One region of the Aequorivita marisscotiae genome, then DNA from elsewhere that is predicted to be linked to it. Evidence: riboswitches for the same ligand, from Rfam matches in the RefSeq annotation. Region 1 holds a riboswitch; the other holds the start of a gene.
The links. Region 1 has a riboswitch for S-adenosylmethionine ahead of QCQ61_RS01520 (O-acetylhomoserine aminocarboxypropyltransferase/cysteine synthase family protein). Riboswitches for the same ligand answer to the same signal wherever they lie in the genome.

Region 2: another riboswitch for S-adenosylmethionine. It lies ahead of QCQ61_RS00285 (hypothetical protein); the one in region 1 lies ahead of QCQ61_RS01520 (O-acetylhomoserine aminocarboxypropyltransferase/cysteine synthase family protein).

The regions. Positions count from the first base shown of each region.
Region 1 covers NZ_CP122379.1:307,569-315,665, forward strand. Annotated here, with positions in the region: gene QCQ61_RS01510 (OsmC family protein) at 1-294, opposite strand, end outside; partial or broken gene QCQ61_RS15520 (homoserine dehydrogenase family protein) at 475-1,557, opposite strand; gene QCQ61_RS15525 (alpha/beta fold hydrolase) at 1,598-2,605, opposite strand; gene QCQ61_RS01520 (O-acetylhomoserine aminocarboxypropyltransferase/cysteine synthase family protein) at 2,634-3,929, opposite strand; SAM riboswitch class I at 4,056-4,197, opposite strand; gene metK (methionine adenosyltransferase) at 4,598-5,854, shown strand; gene QCQ61_RS01530 (M20/M25/M40 family metallo-hydrolase) at 5,967-7,511, opposite strand; gene QCQ61_RS01535 (response regulator) at 7,687-8,097, opposite strand, start outside.
Region 2 covers NZ_CP122379.1:51,770-59,866, forward strand. Annotated here, with positions in the region: gene QCQ61_RS00245 (FKBP-type peptidyl-prolyl cis-trans isomerase) at 1-567, opposite strand, end outside; gene QCQ61_RS00250 (RNA-binding S4 domain-containing protein) at 645-1,043, shown strand; gene QCQ61_RS00255 (phosphoribosyltransferase family protein) at 1,061-1,564, shown strand; gene QCQ61_RS00260 (shikimate kinase) at 1,556-2,077, opposite strand; tRNA gene QCQ61_RS00265 (tRNA-Lys) at 2,366-2,438, shown strand; gene QCQ61_RS00270 (hypothetical protein) at 3,027-3,203, shown strand; gene QCQ61_RS00275 (DUF6557 family protein) at 3,333-3,752, opposite strand; gene QCQ61_RS00280 (5' nucleotidase, NT5C type) at 3,960-4,763, opposite strand; gene QCQ61_RS00285 (hypothetical protein) at 4,812-5,099, opposite strand; SAM-I-IV-variant riboswitch at 5,273-5,370, opposite strand; gene QCQ61_RS00290 (TIR domain-containing protein) at 5,514-6,875, opposite strand; gene QCQ61_RS00295 (hypothetical protein) at 6,887-7,288, opposite strand; gene QCQ61_RS00300 (hypothetical protein) at 7,538-8,097, opposite strand, start outside.

The sequences.
Region 1 (8,097 bases):
TTTGCCTTCCAAATACAATTTTACGTGGATTGCCTCAAAAGGTTTTGCATCGCGCACTTCCTTTCGCTGGCCTTCCACTTCCATTTTATAAGAAGTAATTTCCTGTCGCTGTTTTTTCAAAATCATGATAACGTCTATCGCGCTGCAACCGCCAACGCCCATCAGCAAAAGCTCCATTGGGCTTGCGCCTTTGGATGGTTCGTCGGTTTTATTGTCTATGAATACAGGAACGCCCGAAGCGCCTTTTGCTTCAAATAGGTAATTGTCGTTTTTTCTTTCTAAGTTAACTTTCATTATTTTTCTTTAGACCTACAAGGAGCCTCGCTGAAAAAGCGAGGAACACCTTGCAGGAGGTTTAGTCTTTTATCTCGCATCGCAGCGCTCCAAAAAGATAGTTGTTGTTTTTTCTTTCTAAATTTATTTTCATCGAATTTTTCATTAGACCTACAAGGTTTTTAAAACATTGCAGGAAGTTTAATTTTCTTTATCACTTATCCGCAAAATATCTCCGAAAACACCTCGAGCCGTAACCGCTGCTCCCGCGCCGGCGCCTTGGATAACGATTGGGTTGTCGCCGTAACTTTCGGTATAAATTTCAAAAATTGAATCGCTTCCTTTTAGCGCTCCCAACATACTATTTTTGGGAACCGATACCAAACTCACATCCAACAGCGCCCCCGTTTCCTTTGACAAATCGCCGTGCAAATCTGCAACGTAACGGAAAACAAAATATTTCGATTGGTTTTTCTTTTTAATTTGAAACGGAACGTCCAATTCCTGTATTCGATTTAAAAAATCTTCTTTTGAAACCTTTCGCAAATCCTTTGGAATCAGGTTTTGAATGGAAATATCTTCAAACTCATTGTGCAAATCCAATTCTCTTGCTAAGATAAGTAATTTCCTGCCAACGTCATTGCCACAAAGGTCTTCGCGCGGGTCTGGCTCTGTAAACCCATTGTGGATTGCTGAATTTAAGACGGCGCTGAACGATTTGTCTTCTTCAGAAAAAGTATTGAAAATATAACTTAACGAACCTGAAAATACACCGCGAATTCGTGTGATATTTTCACCCGAAAGGTGTAACAATTTAATGGTATCAATCAACGGAAGTCCTGCGCCCACATTTGTTTCGTATAAATACTGACGTTTTTTTGAAGTCAGTTTTTGGCGAAGGTCTTTGTAAAAATTCAAATCCAATGTGTTGGCAATTTTGTTTGAAGAAACCAAATGGAAACCGTTTTCAACAAAATTTGAATAATTTCGCACAAAGCTTGCATCGGCAGTATTATCAACTAAAATCAGGTTTTGAAGGTTGTTGTTTTTCGCGAAGGAAATAACTTCTTCGGGATTGTATTCTTTACCAGATTCAATTTTTTCGTCAATCCAGTTTTTGGTTAATCCATCTTGTTGAAGTAATACCGTTTTTGAATTTGCGATTGCAAAAATATTCAGTTCCAAATCGCGTCTTCGGGAAATTTCTTCTTTCGAGGAGATTATTTGGTTCACCAAATGGCTACCCACATTTCCGTGGCCGAAAATGGCAATGTTTATCTTTTTCTTTTTTATGGTGTTTAGATCAATTCGGTTTATAACTGGGTTATCCAATACTTGCGTGCTCATAATTTATTGTTTTTGTAATTGCTTCTGTGTTAAAAATGGGGTTCAGAATTCCCGCCAATTGATTGTATTCAATTAAAAATGCATCGTGTCCGTGAATGGAATTTATTTCGGCAAAATGCACGTTATTTTTTATCGGTTTTAATAAAGAATATGTTTCTTTTATTTCTTCGTTTAAATAAAATCCGTCGCTATCAATTCCAACCAAATAAATGTTTCCTTCAATTTTTGAAGCCACTTCTCTGAAAATTTCTTCGGATTCAAAATTTGATGTCGTTAATAAATGATTCATCATTTTGTAGGCTTGCAATTGAAAACGATTTTTTAAGGATTTGCCGTGATGCAGCAGCCAACTTTCAATATTAAAAATGGGAGTGGTTTCACTAAAACTTCTATTAAATTTCTGCTTAAAAGATTGCGGTGATCTATAGAATGTCATCGCGTGAACGCGGGCATCGTGAACAGGATTTTCAGAATTATTTAAAATCTGTTTTTGCACTCTACACTGTGCGATTACCCAATCTGTGGCTTTCCAATCGGTTGCAATGGGAATTATATTCTGAAACAATTTTGGTTGTAAAACTGCCATTTGCCACAGAATACTTCCGCCCAAGGAACCCCCGATACCAGCAAAAATTTTTGATATTTTAAGTTGTTCCAATCCTATTAAAAACCATTGCGCTACATCGTTAATGGTGATATTTTCATAATTTTCAATTAAAAAACCGTCAAAACCATTGCCCGGAATATTGAATGATAGAATGGTATATTCGTTAATATCGATACATTTTTCAGCACCAATTAACCGTTTCCACCAACCATTTTCGCCACAAACATTACTGTTTCCAGTAAGGGCGTGCGTTACTAAAACTACGGGTGCCGTACCCAATTGCCTTCCAAAAACCTGATATGTTAATGAAAGGTTCTTGACTGTAAACCCGCTATGGGTTGTGTATTCCTCAATTTCTAAATTTGAAAGATTAGCCATTTGATTTCAGAGTTAAAATGGGGAATAGTTATACCAATTCCTCTTTACAAATAGCTTTAAAGGCTTGTTGTAAATCGGCTTTTAAATCTTCAATATTTTCCAGACCCACTGAAAGTCTAATTAAATCTGAGCTTACACCCGACGAATCTTGATCTACTTCGCTGAGCTGTTGGTGCGTAGTGCTTGCGGGATGAATTATCAACGATTTTGTATCGCCAATATTCGCCAAAAGAGAAAATAACTTTACGTTATCAACTACTTTTTTAGCAGCTTCAAAACCACCATTTACCCCGAATGTAACCAAGCCACTTTGCCCCTTTGGCAGGTATTTTTGGGCAAGTTGGAAATACGGATTATCCTCCAAACCAGGATAATTTACCCATGCTACTTCTTCGCAACTTTGCAGCCACTTTGCAAATTCCAGTGCGTTTTCACTGTGTTTTTTAAGTCGAATTTCCAAAGTTTCCAGCCCTTGGATAATTTGAAAAGCACTAAACGGACTCAGCGCGGCACCGAAATCGCGAAGCCCTTCGAGCCGTACTTTTCCGATAAAAGCAGCTTCCTTTAAAACTTCGGAATAAATTAAACCGTGATAACCTGCGGAGGGTTCGGTAAATTCCGGGAATTTTCCGTTGGTCCAATCAAAATTTCCGGCGTCTATAATTGCGCCACCTAAGGTTGTACCGTTACCATTTATATATTTGGTAAGCGAATGGATTACAATATTTGCACCATGCGCAATTGGGTTCAACAAAGCTGGGGAAGCGACTGTATTATCTACGATTAGCGGAATTTTATTCGCTTTCGCCTCCGCTGCAATTGCTTCAATATCTAAAACGTCCAACTTTGGGTTTCCGAGCGATTCAATAAAAATTGCGCGAGTATTTTCTTTTACGGCTTTTCCAAAGTTTTCAGGATTTGAACCATCGATAAAAGAGGTTGTAATTCCCAAACGCGGTAAAGTAACATTTAACAAATTGAAAGTGCCGCCGTACAAACTGCTGGACGCCACAATATGGTCGCCAGCGCGAAGCAGCGTTAATAATGCAGTTGAAATGGCAGATGCACCCGATGCAGTAGTAACGGCTCCAATGCCTCCTTCCAAAGCCGCCAAACGTTTTTCCAAAATATCGCAAGTTGGATTGTTAAGGCGCGAATAAATAAATCCGGGTTCAGAAAGATTGAACAAGTTTGCAGCGTGGTCGCTATTTTTAAAAACGTAGCTGGAAGTCTGGTAAATTGGCACCGCTCTGGTTCCTCCATTGGCGGTTACATCGTGTCCTGCGTGCAACAAGTTTGTTGCGAAATTGTTTTGTGTACTCATTTTTCTAGTTTTTTTGAGTTAATAAAAAAATTAAAACAAAAGCCAAAATACGCCTTACGACGAACTTCAATAGAAAAATGTTAAAAAGAAAAAATGAAAAGCAATTTCAGAAAAGAAATTGTCTTGTCGTTATCTATCGCCAATTCAGAAAAAATTCAAAATTGTTGTAGAATGTAGCACCTTCTTAAATGAGATTCCCGCCTGCGCGGGAATTTAAGGGTTGCTAAGGCGTCATAGGGTCTATTCCCTCGGCCTTTCTTGATAACATTTCAATAAAGGTTTGAACTTTGTGAGTGCAAATATAGCGTCGGAAAAATTTAATACCCAAATATTTCGCCAAAAATCTTTAAATAAAATTCTACTTCATTTAATTTTTCTACTTTTGCCCAAGATAATTTAAGAGGAAAGATTTGACTGATTGCAACCTCTTCAAGCTTGGACTTTTCAAGTTTGAAACCCAACGACAAATGTGGGGTTAAAAATGCTAAAGGCAGTGAAAACTTCCCTTTGGCGCGCTCGTCAAATCTTTTGAAAATGACATAAGACTTTTGGATATAGGACTTAAGACTAGGATGTTCAGATCAATTAAACAATTAATTTTAGTCTTACATCTTACGTCATTTTGTCCAACGTCGTTTTAATTTTTTATAAAATTTTAAATACAAATTATGGCCTATTTATTTACTTCAGAAAGTGTTTCTGAAGGACACCCAGACAAAGTTGCGGATCAAGTTAGCGATGCGCTTTTAGATAACTTTTTGGCTTTTGATCCAGAGAGTAAAGTTGCTTGTGAAACATTGGTTACCACCGGGCAAGTTGTTTTAGCCGGGGAAGTAAAAAGTAACACGTACCTTGATGTACAAAATATTGCGCGCGATGTGATAAACAAAATTGGTTATACAAAGGGCGAGTATAAATTCAGTGGCGATTCATGCGGCGTAATTTCGCTAATTCACGAGCAATCACAAGATATTAACCAAGGTGTTGATCGTGCAAATAAAGAAGAACAAGGCGCTGGCGACCAAGGAATGATGTTCGGTTATGCCACAAAGGAAACCGAAAATTATATGCCCTTAGCGTTAGATATTTCGCATAAAATTTTAATTGAATTGGCTGCGCTTCGTCGCGAAAATTCTGAAATAAAATATCTTCGTCCCGATGCGAAAAGCCAGGTTACAATTGAGTATAGCGATGATAATATTCCGCAGAAAATTGTTGCAATTGTAGTTTCTACCCAGCACGATGAGTTTGATGAAGATGAAAAAATGCTTGCTAAAATCAAAAAAGACATCACGGAAATTTTAATGCCGAGAGTAAAGAAATTGCTACCCGAATACGTTCAAAAATTGTTTAATGATGAAATAGTTTATCACATAAACCCTACAGGAAAATTTGTAATCGGTGGACCACACGGCGATACCGGGCTAACGGGTAGAAAGATTATCGTTGATACCTACGGTGGAAAAGGTGCCCACGGCGGCGGTGCTTTTAGCGGAAAAGACCCGAGTAAAGTAGATAGAAGTGCTGCGTATGCTGCACGACATATTGCGAAAAACCTAGTTGCTGCAGGTGTTGCGGATGAAATTTTAGTTCAAGTAAGTTATGCAATTGGGGTTGTAGAGCCAACTTCAATTTTAGTAAATACCTACAATTCTAAAAATGTAAACCTTTCTGATGGTGAAATTGCGAAAAAGGTTGCTGAAATTTTCAATATGCGCCCGGCGGCAATTGAAAAAAGATTGAAATTGAGAAATCCTATTTATTCCGAAACGGCTTCTTACGGCCATATGGGAAGGGAACCTCAAATTATTACAAAAACTTTTGAAAGCCCGTACAACGGCAAAATGGAAAAAGAAGTGGAACTCTTTACTTGGGAAAAGTTGGACTATGTTGATGAAGTAAAGAAAGCCTTCCAACTTAAATAATTCTCGACTGCGCTCGAACTGATTAGAATAAATAAATTCTAAAAATCAAATCCCAAATTCCAATAGTATTAATTGGAATTTGGGATTCTATTTTTTTTGCAACTTGAAAGGTTTACAGTCCTCCTTTCCGTTCCGGAACCCTTGGTGTTGGCCAAGTTTGCTGTTCGCCAGTTCTATCATTTATTGGTAAAATAATCTGCTCTCGCGAAGTTTTTGATCCGTCTTCCGAGGCCATATAAGCCATTATTGCAGCTAAAATTACATTGCTTTGCACATCGTCAAAAACAATCTTATCGTAGGTGTCTAGGTTTGTGTGCCAAGTGTAATTCCAGTAATCCCAGCTCAATGAGCTTAAATTAAATGCGGGCGCGCCTGCAGCTACAAAACTCGCATTGTCTGATCCGCCAGAGGATGGTCTGCCCGGAAATGTAGTTTCTATATGCTTGCTAATAGTATCTGGAACTGCCTTTAACCAACGTGAAATATATTCGTAAGATTGTAAAAATCCTGCGCCATTAATACTCACTGCTCTACCCGTTCCGTTGTCTTGATTAAAGACCGCCTGAACGTTATTTACAATTTCCGGATGATCTGCAACAAACGAGGAAGATCCGTTTAACCCCTGCTCCTCACTACCCCAATGGCCCACTAAAATAGTGCGTTTTGGATTTGGATATACTTTTTTAAGGATGCGCATGGCTTCCATCATTACCAATGTGCCCGTGCCGTTATCAGTTGCTCCCGTTCCGCCATCCCAAGAATCAAAATGTGCTGAAAGAATTACGTATTCGTCAGGTTTTTCGGTTCCTTTTATTTGGGCAATTGTATTAAATGTTGGCACTACACCAAGATCTTTAGACTCTGCAACCACATGAATTTTAGGCTTATCGCCGTGTTCCACCATTCTGTAAAGCATACTGTAATCTTCCAACTGAATGTCAACGCTTGGTATCTTTTTAGTACGCGCGCCAAAAATTTTATTTACCCCAAAGCCTCTAGACCAGTATGAATCTATAATTCCGACTGCACCAGCACTTTCCAACGCAGGAATAATGCTTCTTCTGTCGTAGCCACTGCGTTTTATGTTTTGGTTCCACTCTTTGGTCATTTCTTCTCTTTCCGTCTTCATTTTTTCAAAAGATTCGGGTGTGGCCCATTCTTTCCAATTATCGTCCGGCCTTCCGGTGGGTTGCTTCATTGCAATCATTACAAATTTTCCTTTGACGGTTGGCAGCCATTTTCTGAATGAAATTGAATCTTTTATCTCGGGAAGTACTATCAATTCGGCTGTTACACCTTTTGATGAAGTTCCGGGACTCCACGCCAGTTGCATCCCGTTTAAAGTTTGAACGCGCGGATAGACCATGTCTATATGGGTTATCCCTCGTTCCCAACCTTTCCACTCGCCCCATTGTTGGTTTTCTGCGGAAATACCCCACCCTTTATATTTGTTAACCGCCCAATCGTGCGCTTGTTGCATTTGAGGGGTTCCCACTAAGCGCGGGCCAATATCGTCCAGCAATTCATGGGCAAGGATTTCGAGCTGTGAATTTTCGTACGCTTCTTTTTGGATGGCTTCCACAACCTCACTTTGCGTCTGTGAAAAGATGGGGAAGGCAAATAATAGTAGAAAAACTGAAGTAAAAATCTTTTTCATTTTTGGTATAATTTCAGGTTAAAAAATAAGTTCCTAAAACTACAATTTATTTTAAGATTTTCCTTTTAATGCATATAATGACCCCAAAGTTTTTCTCTTCCAACAGATTATTAGAGACCTTTGCGGCACAAAAATAAATAGCCAAAAGTTTTATAAAGTTTTGGGGATAGGAGTATTAAATAATATTATGATTTTTTGCCTTTTGAACTGCCTCTATTTTACTGTGTACTTGTAATTTTTTGTAGATGTTTTCTATGTGCTTGCGCACGGTGCTGGGCGAGAGATAAAGATGTTCTGCAATTACAGTATAGCTTAACCCTTTACTGAGTTGTTCCAAAACCTCGACTTCACGGATGGAAAGCGAAATTTCTTCCTTGTCCTTTAAATTTTGAATATCTATAGGGTTTCGCAACAACTTCAACGTTTTCATCGCAATGGAAGGGTTCATTGCCGCACCGCCGTTTAAGGTTTCTAAGATTCCATCGTATAAATCTTTCGGATTGATTTCTTTTAACAAATAACCATCGGCACCCGCTTTTATAGCGTTGAAGATATGCTCGTCATTATCAAAAGCGGTAAGCATAAT
Region 2 (8,097 bases), 260 kb from region 1:
TTCAAAAGAAAGTGTGCCGTCAGGATTGGAGATTACGTTTGCAGCCCCTTTAAACTGAATAATTGCTTGCTGCAAACCTCTAATTATACCTGAGGTAGTTGGAGAGTCAACCAAGCTAAACCGAACGGGAATAACCGAACTATCAAACAAATCCAGGTTCATAAGCCGCCCTTCATAAGTGTTAATGGTATAATCTGAAAAATGGGGTTTGTCGCCCCCACCCTCGCGAACGTTTAGGTAATACAGTTTATAGGTAACATCGGTATCAATTACATCGGCAACTTCTATAAAATCTACTTGTTCAAATAAGGGGGTTTTTCCAGCATTGTCTCCCGCAATGGTATCAAACTTAATTTTAAAATTTTCGGGATCTGTCTGAAAATCCTCGTAATTATAGAAATGGGTTTTTAAAAACGTTTCAATTTCATCTTGCGCTCTTGTTGCCTCTACGCTACGATCTCTGGGCGGGGGTGGTTCTGGCCCGTCATCTTCATTCTTTTTACAGGAAACTGTAACAACTAGCATTACAACTAATAAAGCAAAAGCATATTTAATTTTTATCATCATCAATTTTTTGTGGGCGCAAGATACAATTTTCCGCTATTTTTGCACACTACATTAACGTTGTTTTGAACATATTAATTATGAGGATTGACAAATATTTATGGGCCGTTCGATATTTAAAGACTAGAAATATCGCCACACAAGCTTGTAAAAAAGGTGCCATTCGGGTTAACGGCGATATTGTAAAAGCTTCGCGAAATGTATATCCGGGTGATAAGATTACACTTCGAAAAAATCAAATAAATTACCAGTTAGAAGTTTTAGACCTCCCCCAAAGCAGAGTTGGCGCCAAGTTAGTAGATCTGTATAGAAAAGACACAACTCCCAAAGAAGCTTTTGAAACAAATGAAATGCTGCAATATGCAAAATCGTACTACCGTAAAAAAGGCGTGGGAAGACCTACTAAAAAAGACCGTAGGGATTTAGAAGATTTTACTGAAGAAGCAACCAATGACGACATTGACACCCAACAACCATAATTTTTAAAATTTAGACAATGCAAGAAATAACATCCGTAATACTAGACAAAAAGCAAATAGCCCACAAGATTAAAAGAATTGCTTACCAAATTTACGAAACCAACGTAGAAGAAAAAGAAGTTGTAGTAGCCGGTATTACGGGCAACGGTTTTATATTGGCAGAAAAAATTAAGGTAGAAGTCGAAAAAATTTCGCCTATAAAAGTTTTGCTTTGCGAAGTTTTAATCGATAAAAAAAATCCTGCTGAGCCTCTGGAAACCACTCTGAAAAAAGAGAATTACGCGAATAAGTCACTTCTATTGGTAGATGATGTATTACATTCTGGAACCACTTTAATTTACGGCGTAAAACATTTTTTAGAAGTGCCTCTTAAACAATTTAAAACTGCGGTATTGGTAGATAGAAATCACAAAAAGTACCCAATAAAAGCAGACTTTAAAGGCATTTCGCTCTCTACATCCTTAAACGAAAACGTCTCGGTTATTTTTGAAAAAGGAAACGATAGAGCAATTTTAGAATAGACGTCCAACTATTTCTTCGGTAGTTTCCGCTATATTTTTAGCACTACTTTCTACAATAATATTGGCTTGATTGTAATAAAAAGTTCGTTCAAAAAGATGTTTTCGTATAAAATCATTAACCTCCTCTTCCGAATTTAAATGCGCCAATAGCGGCCTGTGCTCCTTTTCTAAAAGCAATCTATTGGTTAAAACTTCTAATGAATTTTTTAAATACACCAAAATTGTATTGGGCTCTTCCAACATAAAGGTAAGCGAATCTGCATAGCAGGGAGTGCCGCCACCGGTAGCCAAAACAAAGCTGCCAGCCTGTTTTAACAAAGTCTTTAATACTTTGTTTTCTGTTTTTCGAAAATAGATTTCTCCCTTTTGTGAAAAAATTTCAGAGACAGACAGATTTTCTGATTGTTCAATTTCGGTATCCAAATCCTTAAAAGGCAAGTTTAATACCGAAGCGAGTTTTTTTCCTACGGAAGATTTGCCGCTTCCCATATATCCTATTAAAATTATTTTCATCAGTATATTATATTTGAGAAATAAAGAGATGGAATGCCCCACTATTCATCTTCGGGTATTTTAAATTTGGTTTTGGGCATTTTATAGTTGTAAAATTGCAAAGTTCTCCTTTTTTACGACAAGAATCTTTAAAAAGAGTAAAGATAATTCAGAAAATATCGAAAAATTTAAAAATAATTCATTTGTGAAGCCTTGTTTTTCAGAGGTTTTAAAATTTCTTTAAATTTATTGCAGTTTCGTTTTGAGAATTTAATTTAATGATAGTATATTTGCACCCGCATTAAGGAAGACCTGGTAGCTCAGTTGGTAGAGCACCTCCCTTTTAAGGAGGTGGTCCTGGGTTCGAGCCCCAGCCAGGTCACTAATAATGTTTAAAGCCTCTTGAGTTCTTCAAGAGGTTTTTTTATTTAGACACATATATTTAAGGCGAGAAGTTTAGGGATCAAGACCAATTGTTGTGTTTATACAGAGCGGGTTTTTTTATGGCTATTCTGAAATGTTTTGGGTTAAGAAGCCGAATCGAGATCTAATCTTGTGCTGATGAGCCGTAAAAACTCTTGTAAATCTATTGCAGAAGCGTGATTGGGCAGACGAAATTGAAACTGACATAAGACCGCTGCGCGGGATGGATGCGCCAGCCGGGTTCGATAGCCTTTTGCTGGGCTACTTGGCTCCTAAAATTTTGACGGTAGATAGTTTTAAATTGAGTATTAATTAGCAGGTACTGCACAGAAAGGGAGTTTAAAGACCTATAATATTTTATAGTATTTTAATACTATAAACATACTATACAGATACTATAAACATACTATATAGATACTATAAATATACTTTACACATATTATACTATTATTTTAACCACACTATAAACTTGACCTACGGTGCTTAATGTGTTGTATTAGTTATATTTAAATTTTAGATTATGGTATAGCAGGTAGGAATTATAAAATTGAAAGGAACTATTGGAGGTATTAATCTTTACGAAACCAATAATGGAGAACGCTTAGACAGTGAAGCGGGAGGTGTTTTAGTAAAAGCAAATAAGAGAGACCTGTGCGAACCGTGGAGAATGCTTCGGAATTTGAACGTTGCAGTAAGAGCAAATTTTTATAATTGCGAAGGATAGTTTGACAAATTTTAGTTTATGAGTTAATGCAGGTTCTAAGGGAGTGTACATTAAAGTGAGTCATCGGTTAGAAATTCGTTTTCAAAATAATCTACATGGTTAGGAATATGTGTAAATAAAATATTCGTACTATCTCTCTCTATGTATTGCTTTTTGAATATCTTCCTCAGACAGGCTAACATAAGTCATCTCATAAAAACAATGCACAAGGATTTCCGGTTCTGAAAAGTTTATTAGACTGTCTTTACTAATCTCCATTCCCAACCATTGGCACCAGGGTAAAAATTCAATGCCTTGCGGATACTTTTCTTCCAAGCTTTTGGGATGGTTATAAATTCCCGCAACATCTATAAAGTAATCGCCATCGATAATATCGGTTTCCTTAGAAATCACAATAGCCATAGCTATACTTTTCGGATCCATTTCTTTCAATTTTTCGAACACCATTTTATAGCCTTCCAAATTGTTTTTTGCTTCTGGGTAGCTTTTTAAAAATTGGACTGAAATGGTTTCCCAAGTATGGTTGTGCATTAATTCATTTAAGATCATTACTCTTGTTGTTTAGAATTTTTAATTTTAGAATGTCTAACTTATAAGTTTGAATTTCTGTTCGAGCCCTTCCGGCAGGCTCGAGATAGAATATAGGCGAGAGCTACAAAATCCTAACGATAAATAAGGTCTCGACTGCGAACGAACGGACATTGCCAAACGGTTTCCCGATTAGAGATATTTGTTAATTCCTTTTGTATGCCGCAGTTATGCCAGGTTTTTCATATAGCTAATTACCGCCTTCCAATCGGCAAAGTCTTTTCCTTCTGGACCAAAGTGAATGTGTTTTCCTACAAATGCTCCGGCCCCATTTGCGGTTCTATCGTCGATAAGGAAATCCCCTTTCGCCAAATGTTTGTTATGCGAAAGAATCAATCTTTTATGGGCTGCCTTCGGCAAGTATTTCTTCACCCACAGTAATTTATCAGACCAGGCACTCGGATTCTCCCAAGGCGCGGTTGATAAAATGTAGGTGTCAAAATTCGCACACAACCATTTATATCCTTCAATAGCGCCGTCATATGGATCCATCAGAGAGAAAATGCCCGGAACCTCATCCAGCTTCTTATCATATTTTAATTTATCTTCCTCGCTAATTTTATCTATTCCACTTTGGAAATCTACCAGCACACTGTCCATATCCACAAAGACAGTTTGCTTGGCATTTCGCTTCTTCAGTTCTAACAGCTCATTGTAATTTTTAGTGTGGCGCACTACTTCCTCACAGAATAGTTTTGAGGAACTATCCGCTCCAAATCCCGAAGCGTCCACGGGATTCACCCCGAAGGCTTTCCTTTTTCTATTAACGCGGTTCGTAGCTTCCTGTGACATTGGATTGCGGGCAGAATCCATCATAAAATCCCATTCCTCCGCAAATAGCGCCAATTGTAATTGTTTTACCTGTGCAGCAAAGTCTGTTTTTTCTCTTTGGACTTTTCTTAATTGTTCAATTTCATAATCCGTTAAATATTCTTTGTATTCTTTTAAAATTTTTCCAATAGTTAAATGCATAATTTGTTTTTTGTTAAGTATTAATAATTGATAGTTAAGGGTTTTTGGTTAATCGCTTGTTACAAAATTAAAATTTACAAAGGTGTACTTCTCCCCTTTTTTGTAGGTCATTTCGGTATTTTCCTTTACCAATGCTGTGCATAGGGCCACTTCGTGCCTTACTTGGTCTTCATTCAAATGGGCAATGTCGTCATTAAGAAAGATTACGCTCTCGGCATAGATTCCATCCCAGTACCATTTTTGATACACTACATCAAAGTCTTCTATTACGGCTTCGGTGCTTAAAATAATTTTTGTGCCTTCCTCGACGGGCAGGTCTTTAAATTTTTCTGTCATAATTTTAGTTTTAGGGTTATTAATAAATTAATTTTTAATGCGTTTTTCGCATAGCTTTCCCACCTGACACTTAGCGTCGTTCCCAGTATTGGAACGGCGGTGGCAGCAGCAAATTTTGTTTAGTGTTTTTAGTTTTAAAAACACTGTTTTTTGTTGTTATCGGTAAAAAAAGGAATAAGACATATTTTTCCTAAAAGTAGGCTCATTGTTTAAGCACCTTCGCCTGCTTGGGCAGGTTGCTATCACTTTCTTGTGATTCGTAATGACGATTAAATATACGGAATTTTTATTTTTTGGGCAAGGGGTTTTAGGGAATACTTAATTCAGATGGAAGTTATTAATTACAGATACATGAAGCGTTATAATTAAAACTAGAAATATCATGTGAGAATTCTAATTCCTTTAGTTTGAAGATTATACCAAAATTAACTCTAAGCTAGAACTATGTGCAATTTTTTTTATTATTACTAAATCGTTTGAGGTAAGGTCTTCAGTCGTGATTACTTTAATGTCATCATTAAAATCAACAAACTTATTTTGCTCCTGTATTTTCAATTTTGAAGAATCGATTACAATAAACTTATTTTTACAGTTCTTTAAAATTTCACTTTTTGACCTTATTTCGTAAGTGCTATGTACGGCAAAACCTTCATTTCTATAAACGCCGTTTGCACCCACAAAACAGATGTCCGCCCCGCCAAGTTTCGATATTGTTTCTTGAAAACCCGAATCTACATTTTGATATATTTCATCATCATTAACTACAGCGAGTGAATTGGGCCTAATACGACCTTCTGTCATGAATACACTCAAAATATTATTATTATCCACAAGCCCTAATTTACTTGAATACATGAATAGCTCTTGTGCAATAGGAATTGAATTCGTAACAACTTTTAAGTTATCCCATAGTCCCATTTCTAGTCCTTTATTGATTTCTTTGGCTATTGCCAAAGTTGTTGAACCTGAATCTAAGGCTATAATATAATTTGAATTTATAAATTTAATTGCTCGTTTCGCAATTTTCTCCTTATTTTTTGAATGAATAGCTAATTTCCAAGAATAATGTTCTTGTTTAACCCAGATGTACTCACCATCACTAACTATTCCTGTTAAATGATTCTGTTTTATTATTCTTGCAATTAATTCTTTAAAAGTAAATATAGAAATATCAACTAGCTCATTTTGTTCTTTTAACATATCTAAAAGTTGCAGTAAATCGAGAGGGTTGTTTTGACGATAGGGATAAACTAACAATCTTACCTTTTCAGCAATTTCCTTTATAAAATTGTCGGCTTCATCCAATAAGTCTAAAGATGATTTTTGATCTGATTCTAACCCGCTTCCATATAATTCTTTACACGTCCATGCAAATAATTGATTAATTAAATTTTTAGCGGTCACGGCAATAGCTTCATCCGAAAACTCATAGCAAGGAAGAAATAATCGCTTTTTAATATTATTATCTTCAAGTGAATCCCAAATATCCTTTTCTAACACAATGGGAAGTACGAATGGTCTACTAAGTTTAAGTTCCTTTTTTATGCCCCATTCAAATTCTTGCATTACCCAATTTGATTCAACGGCATTCCTGTCAATAATCAATACCAAAAAATGAATATCCTCGTCGATCGTTTTCTTTATGGTATTTTGGACTTCCTCTCCAATAAGAAGTTTCTTTTCGTCAATCCATAATTCAATAAAGTCAGGCAAATGTTTTCTTAACTCCTTAATAAATAATTTTTGTCTTTGACTATGACTAATAAATATTTTCATTTTATATACATTTAAGAGTTTCTTAAAAATAAATATGCGCCTATAAGTAAAATGATTAATATTAAATACAATAAGAAAATTGAGAATCTAAACAATAACGGGGAAAATAAAATTTCCTTTTTCAATGAGGTGATATCCATGTTAAAATTAATTTGGTGATTTTCAATTTCGATGGTATAATGTGCTCGGTAGATTTTTTCCAACCATAAGTAATAGGTATCTAAAAACCAAAAAATAACAATTATTGGTAACCCTATAATCAGAATTACAAACTTTTGATTATCCAAACTTAATGCAATTAAACCTGTAATCAGTGTTATGCACCATCCTTTAATTAAAAAAGAATTTGTGCTCAGGCGAGAAATAACATTCTGAATAAATTCAAGATGTTTGATTTTCAATTGTTCACTCATTAATTTTCAATTTAATGCTTATATGCATTTATTATATCATTGATAGATATTTTAATTATACATATCAGCAAGCTATTCTAAAATAAGTATTTCCATTAAAGATATCCTGAAAACACCTCTTAGACAATGGTTAAATTAATTAGGGAGAGTAGTAAATATATAAAAAATTGGCTTATGAGCAATAGACGTTTCTTTTTCTTCTATAAGATTTCAAATGCTATTAGAGAGAATTGACCAATGTAATCTTATTCAATAATACTCCTTAATATACCCATAAGCCCGCTCAAAAAGCACCTGATCTTTATGAAGCTTATATTTCAATAGCGCCTTTCTAAGCGACTGCTGAACTTCCCGCTCACCTGAACTTGTTGTTTGCCAACCGGGAAAACTTACCATCCTTACAATACCATCTATATCATTTACAATTCGTTCTACAACCGCAGGGGTTTGATCGGTTTTAAGTTCTAAAAACAATTCAGTTAATGCTGCTTGCGGCGTTTTTTCCTGTATCTTTTCTTCAATTTCCTTTTCCGCTTGAACTGTTTCCTTAGCAAGTTTACAAAGTTCTTTTACAAACTCTATGGAAGTAATTAATCCCTGTTCGGCTTGATCTCTTAACGCTTCCAAACGCTCACTTAATTTTTTAAATTTTGGGTCACCAGAATGCTTTTTAAATCTCTTTACTAGTATTTTCTCAAGCTTTTTGGCATTGGCAGGATCGGGATTATTAAAAATGGTCTCAATAACATCTGCATCAAGTCTATATTCTTCCAAAGTATGTACATCGCCCACATGAATATTTTCATGCA